Regions from separate parts of the Desulfitobacterium metallireducens DSM 15288 genome, predicted to be linked through region 1. Evidence: riboswitches for the same ligand, from Rfam matches in the RefSeq annotation. Region 1 holds a riboswitch; each other region holds the start of a gene.
What was found. A riboswitch is a leader RNA that binds a small molecule or an ion and turns the genes downstream of it on or off. The one in region 1 is predicted to bind glycine.
Positions count from the first base shown of each region.

Region 1 (4,250 bases):
ACATGCTGCACATCTCAAAAAAGAAACGAAAACTATCCCGGGAAATGCTTATCGAATTGAACCGCTTCGGATTCAAAAAAATGAAGGGACTGGCATTTGATGATTGGATTTCGACATTGGAAAACCGCTTCTAAAATCATTTCCTTAGTTTTGCTCATGATTCTCTTTATGGGAGTCTTAAGTTACACTGGTTATTCTTATTATCTTCAAGCCGAACAGGCTATGAATTCGATTTACTCCAATTCAACCCTTTCAATCGAACTTTTAAGCGATGCGGCAAGCCGGTCAAAAAATTCAGAGCTCTTCACTACCCAAGCTCTCCTCGCCGCAACTGAATCAGGTACCCAACGAACGCTTATAACTGAAGCCAATATCTCAGCAGCACTTGGCGCTGAAGCGCTAGAAAAATATCAGGCTCTGCCGCTTGAACCTTATGAAGAACAGCGTCTAACCCGGTTGCAAGAACTGATCGCAGCAACAAACACTGAGCGTCAAAAAATCCTCACCCGCATGGACACCGAAAACCCAGCTCAGATCTATCAAGAATATCAAACCAAAACTGCACAAAGCTTATTTGAAAGTAATACGATTTATACTGAGCTTCTGGAATTTAACACTCAAGAAGCGGAAGCAACTCTCGCAAGAGATAATCTTAATTTTGCCAGAGCCGAAAAAATTCTATTTGGACTTCCTCTTGCAGCAGGCCTTATCGCTTTACTTATCGGTTTATGGCTGTCCCGGTTAATTTCCAAGCCCTTAAAGCTCATCCTTCAGACAGTTGAAAAAATTGCGGACGGAAATTTAGATGTACAGCCGCTGACGGGTCAAGCCCGCGATGAGGCAGGGCGGCTTGCAACTGGAGTAAACAAGATGTTAGAAAATCTTCAGCATCTTGTAAAACATATCCAAATTTCCGCACAACATGTAGCTGATTCCTCAAACCAGCTTCTCTTCGTAACAGAACAAACAGCCCTCACCTCAGATCAAATAGCCGCCTCAATCGATCATGTTGCTGCAGGAACAGCCAAACAATCCTCTTCCCTTGATAGCACCTTAAACGGTATCGAAGAAATTTCTTCTACAGTAAAGTCTATTGCTACACACAGTTCTAGTGTCACGAGACTCGTTGAAAAAACAGAGAATACAGCTCAGGGAGGTCAAAAAGCCGTTGTTCAAGCGATGACTCAAATGTCTTATATTGGTCAGGGAACAAAGAGTGTTCAAGCGGCGATTCAGAAATTGTCTCAGAGTTCACGCCAAATTTCTGACATCACCGAAGTCATTTCCGGAATCGCTGATCAAACCAATCTGCTCGCCCTTAATGCAGCCATTGAAGCGGCTCGAGCAGGTGAAAACGGACGCGGTTTTTCCGTTGTTGCCGCAGAAGTCAGAAAGCTCGCCGAGCAGACCGCTGGAGCAACCCGCGAAATCGTGGTCTTAATTCAAGACAACGAAAATAATTTACAAGATGCCATTCAATCGATGCAAAATGACGCAAGTTTAGTCAATGAAGGAATTGAAGTCGTTAATCATGCTGGAGAAGGATTCGACAGCATCACTGAGCTCATTCAAAACGTTATGAGTGAAATTCAAGAAGTCACACAGTCGATCTACAGCATCTCTTCCTCGAGTCAAACCGTCACAGCCGCGGTTCGCGATGTTGATGAGGTTAGCCGTGAGACGGCTGCTCAAGCCCAAACTGTTTATGCTGGAATCGAGGAACAAAACGCGTCGCTTGAGGACTTAAAAGTAGCGAATCTTAACCTTACCGAATTAGCGCAAAACCTCAAACTCGAAATAAATCGCTTTCATCTTGATATCCTGTAAAGTATACATAATTCATGAGGCTTTCTGTCACTTTATCCTAATATATCCCTTGAATATAATAATCTAAAAAATTATAATATTAGATAATTAGCTTTAAAACAACTGCATATTACTGGATGATATTTACGGGAGAGTGGCTATTGCCCGCCGAAGAAGTTAAACTTTCAGGTACTTGATTTCAAGTTTAGACCGTAAATTGACAGCACTCTGGAGAGACCCAAATTGGGCGCCGAAGGGGCAACATAAGATTATTTTTAAATCTCTCAGGCAAAAGGACAGAGTATTAGTTTATCTAGGAGATAGCTCTAAAACGCGATCTCTCTTAGACTTACGCTAGCACTCCAGAGTCAAATCTTTCCTGATTTGGCTCTTTTTATATAAGGATTAGTCCTCAAGCTAAATAAAAACAGATTGAGAAAACAAGGAGGAGACAAAACATGGATGCATTTCACAATTTTATTCTCTGGTTAAACACATACCTCTGGGGTCCCCCGATGCTGATTCTACTTTTCGGTACGCACTTATTCCTAACTTTTCGCACCCGCTTTATTCAAAAGTACACCTTCAAAGCGATTAAACTTTCGGTAACTAAGGATACATCCGCTGAGGGGGATGTCAGTCAATTCGGTGCCCTCACTACAGCTTTGGCTGCTACCATTGGTACCGGTAATATTGTTGGAGTATCGACGGCAGTTGCACTTGGTGGTCCTGGTGCTGTGCTTTGGTGCTGGTTGACGGGAGTATTCGGTATTGCAACAAAATACTCGGAAGCCCTTTTATCCGTTAAATACCGGGTTAAAACGTCTGATGGAACAATGCTTGGTGGTCCAATGTATGCTCTCGAAAACGGGCTGGGTCAAAAATGGCTTGCCATATTGTTCGCTATCTTTACATCGATCGCCGCCTTTGGGATCGGTAACACCGTTCAAGCGAATTCCATTTCAGCTATGGTGAATGAAACCTTTCATATCTCTCCCTATATCAGCGGGGCAATCATGGCGATCCTCACAGCTGCCGTTATTCTTGGTGGAATCAAATCCATCGCTCGAGTCACTGAGATGCTTGTTCCTTTTATGGCCATTTTCTATGTCTTAGGATGTATCATTATCTTAGCCATGAATTCTGAATTTGTAGCACCCGCCATCTCTTTAATCTTCCAATCTGCTTTTACCCCTCATGCAGCTGGTGGCGGCTTCATTGGAGCTAGCGTTATGATGGCTGCTCGATACGGTATTGCTCGAGGTCTCTTCTCCAATGAGTCTGGCTTAGGTTCTGCTCCAATCGTAGCAGCTGCAGCTCAAACGAGAAATCCTGTCCGCCAAGCTCTGGTGTCTTCTACCGGAACTTTCTGGGATACAGTCGTAGTCTGTGCAATGACCGGACTTGTTGTTGTCAGTAGCATCATAAGTAACCCTGCAGCAGCGGAAGGCTTAAAAGGAGCTGCTCTGACCAACATGGCTTTTGAGCAAATCCCCGTAATTGGTCCGATTGTACTTACCGTTGGTCTACTCACTTTCGTATTTTCAACCATCCTCGGTTGGTCTTACTATGGTGAAAGAGCAATTGAATACCTATTTGGTAAAATTGCCATTACGCCCTACCGTCTTTTTTGGGTTATTGCAGTTTTCCTTGGCTCCATTATGAGCCTTCCTTTAGTATGGGATATGGCAGACGCGTTCAACGCCTTGATGGCCATTCCGAACCTTGTCGCATTACTTCTCTTAAGCCCCATCATCGTATCTGAAACAAAGAAATATCTCTGGGAAGACCGATTGGATGAGGTTTCTGATGAGCCTATTCCCATCGTCGGAAAATAACCTTTAATTCATGCCGTATCTATACCACTTAATATGTATACCAAATAATCCCGTAACATTTTATTTTGTTACGGGATTATTCATGCTTTATCTCATCTTATATGATACTTTAGTAAATTTTATCAGAGCTAGCGCTTGGAGTGTCAGGCCTTACTAAATCAATTTTTCCAGCCGCTACCGACATTGATAGATCTATCTTCGACTTTGCTGAATCATAGTTAGGACTCACCCATTCTTTATCCTGTAAAAATAGCCCATCCCCAGCAAAATTAGTACTGTTTGTAAAACCACTAATTTTAATTTTAAGCCCCACTTGCTCGGGAACGACTAACGTAACTTTTGAGGCTCCCGCATTAACCTCTGCTTGAGTCTTCGTTCCTGTGTCTCCAAAACGTAATTCCAGCTGGCTTGCCCCACTATTAATATCGAGATTACTCATCCGCAATTGACTTAAGTCCAAAGTTCCATTGAACGCTCCTGCATTAACTTCCATGTTTCCATAGTCAATCTGCGGATTAAGCGTAAAGTCTAGCTTACTTTCTCCATTACCTATTCTTTTTTCGGCATCAAATTCGATGTTTAAGGTATCCCCATTTCTATTCTGGG
Region 1 covers NZ_CP007032.1:716,701-720,950, reverse strand. Annotated here, with positions in the region: gene DESME_RS03470 (GGDEF domain-containing protein) at 1-100, shown strand, start outside; gene DESME_RS03465 (methyl-accepting chemotaxis protein) at 100-1,827, shown strand; glycine riboswitch at 2,025-2,116, shown strand; gene DESME_RS03460 (alanine/glycine:cation symporter family protein) at 2,265-3,644, shown strand; gene DESME_RS03455 (LiaF transmembrane domain-containing protein) at 3,754-4,250, opposite strand, start outside.

Region 2 (4,250 bases), 1.1 Mb from region 1:
TTATTAGGTTCAATTTGGGTAAGTCCTGCTTTAGCTGAGGAGAATAGTATTGCCAATACCTTGACTTCACTTTCTCAACTTAAAATGAGTGAGTTACCTAAAGACCCGGCCGAGAGGCTGGGAGGAGTTGACCGTTATGAAACGGCTGCACAAATTGCTGAGGCGGGTTGGGCGGATAATTCAAGCGATTATGCTGTTCTTTCTGCTGGAATGGATGAAAACTTAGTCGATGCTTTGACGGCCGCGCCGCTAGCCCATCTGCGAAAAGCTCCGATTCTTTTAACAGAGGGAGATACTCTTAATTCTTATACCGAAAAAGAATTGAAAAGGCTGGGCGTAAAGACGGTTTATGTCACAAGTGGTAGTGGGGTTATTAAATCCTCTGTTCTTGATACACTCGAAAATGGTCTCGGACTTAAAGTTGTTCCTTTAGGGGGGCAAGACCGCTTTGAAACGTCGTTAAATATTGCGAAAGAGTTGGGTAGTTTTGATCAAGTGATCGTGAGTACGGCCTATAATAATGCGGATGCGTTATCGGTGGCAGCAATTGCGGCAAGTCAAGGAATACCGATTTTTCTTTCGGAGGCCGATCAACTCCCACAAAGCGTAAAAGAATATCTAAAGACGAAGCAAATTAAACAGTCTTATGTATTAGGAGGAGAGGGAGCGTTGAGTTCTGTCGTGGAACAGGCGCTCACGAATCCAAAACGGTTAGGAGGAAGCGACCGTTTTGGGACCAATGTAAAAATTATCGAAGCTTTTGCCGGGGTAATTCAAGGGAAAAAACTCTATTTAGCCAGTGGTAATGATAATAATCTTGTCGATGCTTTAGCAGGATCATCTTTGGCATCTCAAACTTCTTCAGCGATCTTTTTAATTGATAATCAAACTTTACCAGCAGGAACTCGGGATTTCATTAAGACGAACTTCTTTCCGATTGTGCCCGCTGATTTAGTGGCGCTTGGGGGTAAACCCGTTGTTCCTGATCAAGTGCTTGAGGATATGTCCTCAATGGCCCTTTATGCACAAGATGGAGCGATGGTTGGTTCTGCTCAAGCGAATCTGCCAGAGATTTTGAACGATAATGGAGTTGTAACAGGCAATAATGTTACGGTAAATGGACTAAGTACTCCTTACAATCTGTATATTGAGGGAAATAATGTGACCCTTAAAAATGTTACGGTTCAGGGCGGGATCATAATCAACCCTGGTGCTCAAGGCGAAATTAGAATGGATAACGTTAAAGCGAAGAGTATCTTAGTTCTATCGGGCGGACCCGATGGAATCCAGATTGCTAATAGTGAGATCGCGACGCTGATTGTGGAAAGCACAAGTCAGGTCGGCGTAACGGTTACTACGGGAACGACTATCGAAAACACGGTAGCCAGTGCCCAGGCAACACTTGATGCATCTGGTGGAAGTTTTGGGAAAGTTGTTATTAGCAAGCTTGCACAAACGGAGCCGAATATTGAGCTTCAGGGGACCTTCGATGATCAAGGGGTGGCTGTAGTGGAAGGGGTTGTCACCAACACAAGCCCGAATCGAATTCCTGTCTTATATGTTGTTTCACTGAACCCTGAGCAGAAAGTTGAGCTTAAGGGAAATTATGATCAGATCGTGGTAGTTACACCCTCAAATGTAACCTTTAATGAGGGATCGGCTATTAAAATGATTGCGAATAAGGATGCAAATCTGACGGTCGATTCTTCTATTGTATTAGAGGGAATTACTCGGCAGTAAAGCAAAAGGGGCGTTACACAACTTATGGTCGTGCAACGCCCCTCATCTTATTTCTTTTCAATAGATCTGAATTCACTTTTTTGTTGAAATGTGGTATGCTTCTGCGATATAATAAACCTTAATTTCATAATGAAACAACTGGATGATGCTTTGCAGGAGAGCAGTCGCTTCACTGTAAGTGGACAGATCTCTGGAGAGTTCCGATAAGGACGCCGAAGGGGCAAACAGCGTAAGCTGCATAATCTCTCAGGCAAAAGGACAGAGGGTATTAGCCTGAAATTCTCCAGAGTCTTATCCTTAAGGATGAGGCTTTTTTCATTGAGTTATTCGTTTAAAGTAGGATGAGAAGAGAGTCAAAATGCTAAAACTATGAAAAGTATGGAAAATTGAAGGGAGTTCTAGAAAATGAGCAACAGTCTTACTCAGGAAAAGTCTAATCGTGTAATCGTCACAGTGATCGGAAAGGATCAAATCGGAATTATTGCCTGGGTGACCGGGCGTTTAGCGGAATACTCGGTAAATATTCTCGATATCAGCCAGACGATTTTACACGACTTTTTTACCATGATGATGGTGGTTGATATGAGTCAGTCCTCGATTTCCCTCGGGGAACTTTCGAAGAAGCTCAACGAAGAAGGGGAAGGCCGCGGGCTCAAAGTGACAGCTCAGCATGAGGATGTCTTTACTTTTATGCATCGAATCTAAAGCTCTTGCAAGCAGAGTTACGTTACAGACGCTCGGAAGGTATGCTCGCAGACCAAGCTAAGGGCATAACTGCTGGATGCAAGTTGCGTAATGCCCTCCAAATTCGCCGCGCAGATCTGCTATGCCATCCATGGCGCAGTCTGCACTAGGCACGTCCTGTGCCGTCGCCTTGGCTCAGTGTCGGCGAGCGAAACACTCCAGTGAAGTGTTTCGGCCTTGTGACTCGTTAAGCAAAGGTAAGAGCAATTTTGACCAAGCTTGATCAATGCTCACTCAGAGTCCTCGCTAACTGTAATTGTAACTTGCTTCGAAGAATTGCTTGAAGATTGACCTGCAAGAGTAGCTTCCCGCACAGGAGTGAACGATTTCGCGGAGGGGCGGGACGGCGCACGATGCTTCCGTAGCATAGCGAAGCCACCTGGTTCACATGCAGAAAGCAGAAGGGTTTGGCGAAGCTGCTACGGAAGCGCGTGTGCTAGCCCTGGAGCGCGAAGTGAACGGATGTGCGGGAAGCTACACGACCCAGACAAACTACAAATAACTTAACAAGTTAGGAGAGAACGGAATGACTCTAAATATAACACCCCAAGAGATTATGCAAACACTAGAGATGGTTGAACAGGAGAATTTAGATATTCGTACGATTACGATGGGAATCTCACTTCTCGATTGTGCAGGAGATGACATCAAAGTCGTGGAGCAGAAAGTCTATGATAAAATTACCCACCGGGCGGAGAATCTCGTTCAAGTTGGGGAAGAACTGGCGGCGCGGTATGGAATTCCGATTGTTAATAAGCGGGTTTCGGTGACTCCGGTGGCCCTATTAGGGTCGAATTTTAAGCCAGAGGAAATGGTACGCCTTGCTAAAGCCCTAGATCGAGCGGCGAAAACAGTAGGGATTAACTTCTTGGGCGGATTTTCAGCACTTGTCCAAAAAGGCTTCACCAAGGGAGATGAGGCTCTTATCGCGGCGATTCCTCAAGCGCTAGCCGAGACAGAGTATGTGTGTTCCTCAGTTAATATTGGGTCAACTAAAGCTGGAATTAATATGGATGCTGTTTTGAAAATGGGCCATGTTGTGTTGGAAAGCGCACGGCTTACAGCGGATCAAGATGGAATTGGTGCGGCTAAGCTCGTTGTATTCTGTAATGCTCCGGAAGATAATCCGTTTATGGCGGGAGCGTTCCATGGAGTGGGTGAACCGGAAGTGGTCATCAATGTCGGCGTGAGTGGACCTGGTGTTGTGGCGAAAATGGTCGAAAAAAATCCAGATGCGGATTTGAGCGAACTGGCTAATCTAATTAAACGAACGACGTTTAAGATCACACGGGCTGGAGAACTCATTGGACGCGAAGCTTCGAAGGCCTTGAACGCTCCGTTTGGAATTATCGATTTGTCCTTGGCCCCGACGCCTGCGATTGGCGATAGTGTAGCGGAGATCTTGGAAAACATGGGTCTTGAACGTTGCGGAGCGCATGGGACAACGGCAGCCTTAGCCATGCTGAATGATGCCGTGAAAAAAGGAGGAGCAATGGCTTCTTCCCATGTTGGGGGATTAAGTGGAGCGTTCATTCCTGTTTCGGAAGATGCGGGGATGGTTTATGCTGTAGAAACGGGAGCGCTTACTATCGAAAAGTTAGAGGCGATGACCTGTGTCTGTTCCGTGGGACTGGATATGATTGCAATTCCAGGGGATGTGGAACCGGAAACGATTGCTGGAATTATTGCGGATGAGGCTGCTATCGGTATGATCAATAAGAAGACGACGGCGGTTCGTGTGATCCCGGCAATAGGAAAGAAGGCAG
Region 2 covers NZ_CP007032.1:2,756,404-2,760,653, reverse strand. Annotated here, with positions in the region: gene DESME_RS13415 (cell wall-binding repeat-containing protein) at 1-1,740, shown strand, start outside; glycine riboswitch at 1,921-2,012, shown strand; gene DESME_RS13410 (ACT domain-containing protein) at 2,146-2,445, shown strand; gene DESME_RS13405 (PFL family protein) at 3,011-4,250, shown strand, end outside.
Region 2: it holds a riboswitch for glycine, as region 1 does, so the genes downstream of both, DESME_RS13410 (ACT domain-containing protein) here and DESME_RS03460 (alanine/glycine:cation symporter family protein) in region 1, are expected to answer to the same signal.

Region 3 (4,250 bases), 1.5 Mb from region 1:
TCGGCTTTCTCAATCGCGCCAAAGAAATTTGGGCTTTGGAGAAGAACACCTGCGACATCCTTTTCTAGATACCTTTCTAGAGCGTCCAGATCGACAACCCCATCTTTTGAGGGAACTTCAACCATTTCAACGCCCCGCGGAGGTAAGTAGGTTTGAAGCACTTCCCTATACTCTGGATGAATAGTTGCAGGAACTAGAACTTTCTTGCGGCGAGTCGCATCGCAGCTCATCAGTGATGCCTCAGCCAAAGCAGAAGCCCCATCATACATTGAGGCATTGGCCGCATCCATCCCTGTCAGCTCACAAACCAGGGTCTGATATTCATAAATCGCCATCAATGTTCCTTGGCTAATTTCCGGTTGGTAAGGTGTATATGCTGTATAAAATTCAGAGCGCATAAGAAGTTGATCAACATAGCTCGGGATATAGTGCTCATAAGCGCCGGCTCCCAAATAAGAAGTATACTCCTCTAAATTCCCATTGCGGTTAGCTATTCCCTTAACCAGTTTCACAAGATCTTGCTCAGCCATTCCTCCAAGAACGTTCAAATTCGTTTTCAGCCGAACAGTTCCCGGGATATCTTTAAATAGATCATCGATCGACTGTACTCCGATCCTAGATAAAAGCTGTTCCCGCTGGTCTGCCGTGTTCGGCACATAATTCATTTTAGTTGCCCTCCTCAAGTAAGGCTTCATATTCGGCTGCAGATAACAAGTCATCAAGAGCTTTGAGGTCGTCTACTTCAACTTTGATTAACCACCCTTCACCGTAGGGATCACTATTTAGTGTATCGGGAGCATCAAGAACAGTCTGGTTAAATTCAAGAACTTTTCCGGTCACTGCCGCAACGATATCGGAAACCGCTTTAACTGACTCAACAGTACCATAAGCCTCTCCTGCGCTTACCGTTACTCCTTCTTCAGGAAGCTCAACAAAAACAACATCCCCTAGACTTTCTTGAGCATGATCTGTAATTCCTAAGGTCACAATATTTCCGTCTACTTTCGCCCACTCGTGTGTTTTGCTGTACTTAAGATTTGTTGGATTCATGATAATTCCTCCCTAAATTTAATTTAATAATAATCCGGGTCGTGTAGCTTCCCGCACATCCATTCACTCAGCGCTCCAGGGCTGACAGCGCCTTTTCCCATCCGTGGAGGCGCTTGCACTAGGCACGTCCATGTGCCGTCGGCGCACTCACTTTTGTGGCAGCTTCGCCAAACCTAAGGGTATTACCTGAAGTGAACCAGAATACAATCCAAATTTAGCGCGCTCTTTTATAAAAGGGGGTAGGGATAATTTGTGCTTTAACCGCTTTGCCTCGAATAATGACGTCTAAAGTGGAACCCATTTCTGCTAAATCAGCACGGACTAAGCCTAACGCGATATTTTTGTTCAAAGTTGGAGAGAAAGAACCCGAGGTGATAAAACCGACTTCTTCTCCATCTTTTTGTATAAGGTAATGTGAACGAGCAATCCCGCGTTCAATCATTTCTAAGCCCACGAGTTTTCGGGAAAGTCCTTTTTCTTTCTGCGCTTCAAGAGCTTCCTTACCCACGAATTTCTCTTTGGCAAGCTTCACAAAGAAACCAATTCCTGCTTCAAGCGGAGAAATCTCTTGACCCAGTTCGTTGCCATAAAGGGGAAGCTTTGCTTCGAAACGCAAGGTATCCCTTGCCCCGAGGCCAATGGGCTGAATACCTTCAGATTTACCTGCTTCAAGAATCTTCCGCCAAAGTTCGGGAGCTTTCTCGGGAGCTGAATAGATCTCAAAACCATCTTCGCCAGTATACCCTGTGCGAGAAATAAGGCAGGGTACCCCGTTTACTTCTCCATGTTTAAACCAATAATATTTAATTTCCGAAAGATCTATTGACGTCAGTCCTTGCAAAATTTTCTCGGATAAGGGGCCTTGCAACGCCAATTGGGCCACTTCAGCTGACTTATTGTTCAACTGTACGTCATACCCTTTAGCCTGTTCAAGCATCCAAGCATAGTCTTTATCCGTATTTGAAGCATTAACCACGATATAGAAATGTTCTATACCATAACGATAAACCAAAAGATCATCAACAATTCCACCCTCCGGATAACACATCGGAGAATACAGAATCTGCCCATCCTGAATTAGGGTAACATCATTGGTAATCAAGTTCTGCACAAAGGAAAGTGCTTCTTTCCCTTTAACATCTACTTCACCCATATGTGATACGTCAAAAAGACCGGCTTTCGTACGAACCGTATTATGTTCTTCAATAACTCCAGCATACTGAACTGGCATTTCCCAACCACCAAAATCAATAAGCTTGGCTTTAGCTGCTTGATGTTCCTCATAAAGAGGAGTACGTTTGAGTTCCGCCACTAAAAAACACCTCCTTAAGTTTTGAGTATTACCAAATTCATGGCTTTCATGAGAAAAGTATAGTGTTACAAGATAAAATGAATATAAAAAGGACAGAGGATAGCGCTTCGCGCTTCCTCTGTCCTTTAACCTGAGAGATTCGCCTTTCGGCTTCCCCTTTGGTGTTCTCGTTCGAGAAACTCTCCAGAGCCCCGTCTTTCAGCAGTACATTTGCCTGAGAGTTTCCCTTCCTAAATGAGCGATCTAAGAAGTTTTCTCCTTCGGCGTCCGGTTTTACCGGATCTCTCCCACTGAAATCATTCGGTCATATGTATTTATCTTGTGTCTCCTACATTATACGCAGACAGTACTTATTCGTCTACTCCTAAAAGCAATTCTTCGAAAATTATTCATATTCATTTTAATTATAATTTAAGAGCTAAACTATTTAAATCATCACCGACGCGTTGAACTTTCTCAATCATCTGGGCAATTTCTTGTGTTGCTTTCGCCTGTTCTTCAGTAATCTCCTTATTTTGAACTACTCCTTGAGTGATTCGCTCGATAATCTCTTGAAATTGATTTAAAATCGTGCCAATCTCATTAGCAGAACGATTGCTTTCCTCCGCTAGTTTCCGTACTTCTTCAGCAACTACCGAAAATCCTTTTCCATGCTCACCTGCACGTGCTGCTTCAATAGCTGCATTCAACCCCAACAAATTGGTTTGAGTCGAGACTCGGCGAATGAATTCCAAAATATTCGTCGTTTCTTTCACTTGTTCTTTACCTTCGTAGGCAACTTCAGATACGGTATGACTGATTCCTGCAACTTCTTCTGCCGAAGCTGCCATTTCCTGAATCGCTCCCGCTGCTTGTTCAATTGCTTGGTGTAACTGGTTGACATGCTTTCGAATTATATCTTTTAATTCCTGATCTTTTAATAAGGAAATAACCATGCCTACAGCGATGCGTGCAACAGGCGTAACCACCTCGATCGGTCCAGCGATTCCAAAGCTTCCTAATTTTGTTCCTTCCGACCTGACCGCTATATTAAGACCCTCACGTTGTCCTCCATTAGATCGCTCTTCATCCTCTTTAGTGACCGCAATTTCATTAACCGAAGTCGTCATGATTTTCTTGCTTCCCTGGTGTATTTTACCTACCCGAGTTCCTGCTGAGTCCGCGATTATTTTTCCTGTTGAATCACATACAATGCCATGAAAGCCACTTTCTGTATAAATCAGTTGAACAATTTGGTCTGCAATTTGCTGAGTAAGAATCACTGAATCCACTTCCCTACTGTTATTGTAACTTATAAATATATTATTTTCCGACAAAATCCTTTGTATATTGTAAACTATCCTGAAGTAAATTGTCTATACAAAAATCCTAAGGGTGAGAGTCTCCTTTTCCACCCTTAGGATTGCTAATCAATCTATTCTATTCCTTTAACAACTGAGGCACACCGTGGGCAGAGCGTGGGATGGGCTTCATCCTTGCCCACTTCAGTATGATACATCCAGCAACGTTCACACTTTTCACCAGCTGCTGAGCTGACCTTAATCCTTAAGCCTTCGATATCTTCGGCTACAGTTGCCTCTACAGGCGTTTCTTCTGTGGGTTGATGTAACTCAACATCAGAAACAATGAAGATTTCCGCAAGGTTAGGAACTCCTTGCAGGAATTCATAGAGATCAGCTGGGGTGTAAAGATCAACTTGAGCGGTAAGCGGATGATTGATGAGCTTATCTTGACGGGCTTTCTCCAAAGCCTTCGTGACCTCAGCACGTAAGGATAAGATTTGATCCCATTTAGCTCCAAGTTGTTCATCCATCCATTCCGGCTTCACTGTAGGCATTTTTTCAACTTGAATATTTACCCCTTCAGCTACACCTGAGACATAAGGCCA
Region 3 covers NZ_CP007032.1:2,396,144-2,400,393, forward strand. Annotated here, with positions in the region: gene gcvPA (aminomethyl-transferring glycine dehydrogenase subunit GcvPA) at 1-665, opposite strand, end outside; gene gcvH (glycine cleavage system protein GcvH) at 667-1,050, opposite strand; gene gcvT (glycine cleavage system aminomethyltransferase GcvT) at 1,265-2,362, opposite strand; glycine riboswitch at 2,555-2,662, opposite strand; gene DESME_RS11705 (methyl-accepting chemotaxis protein) at 2,767-3,624, opposite strand; gene ileS (isoleucine--tRNA ligase) at 3,777-4,250, opposite strand, start outside.
Region 3: it holds a riboswitch for glycine, as region 1 does, so the genes downstream of both, gcvT (glycine cleavage system aminomethyltransferase GcvT) here and DESME_RS03460 (alanine/glycine:cation symporter family protein) in region 1, are expected to answer to the same signal.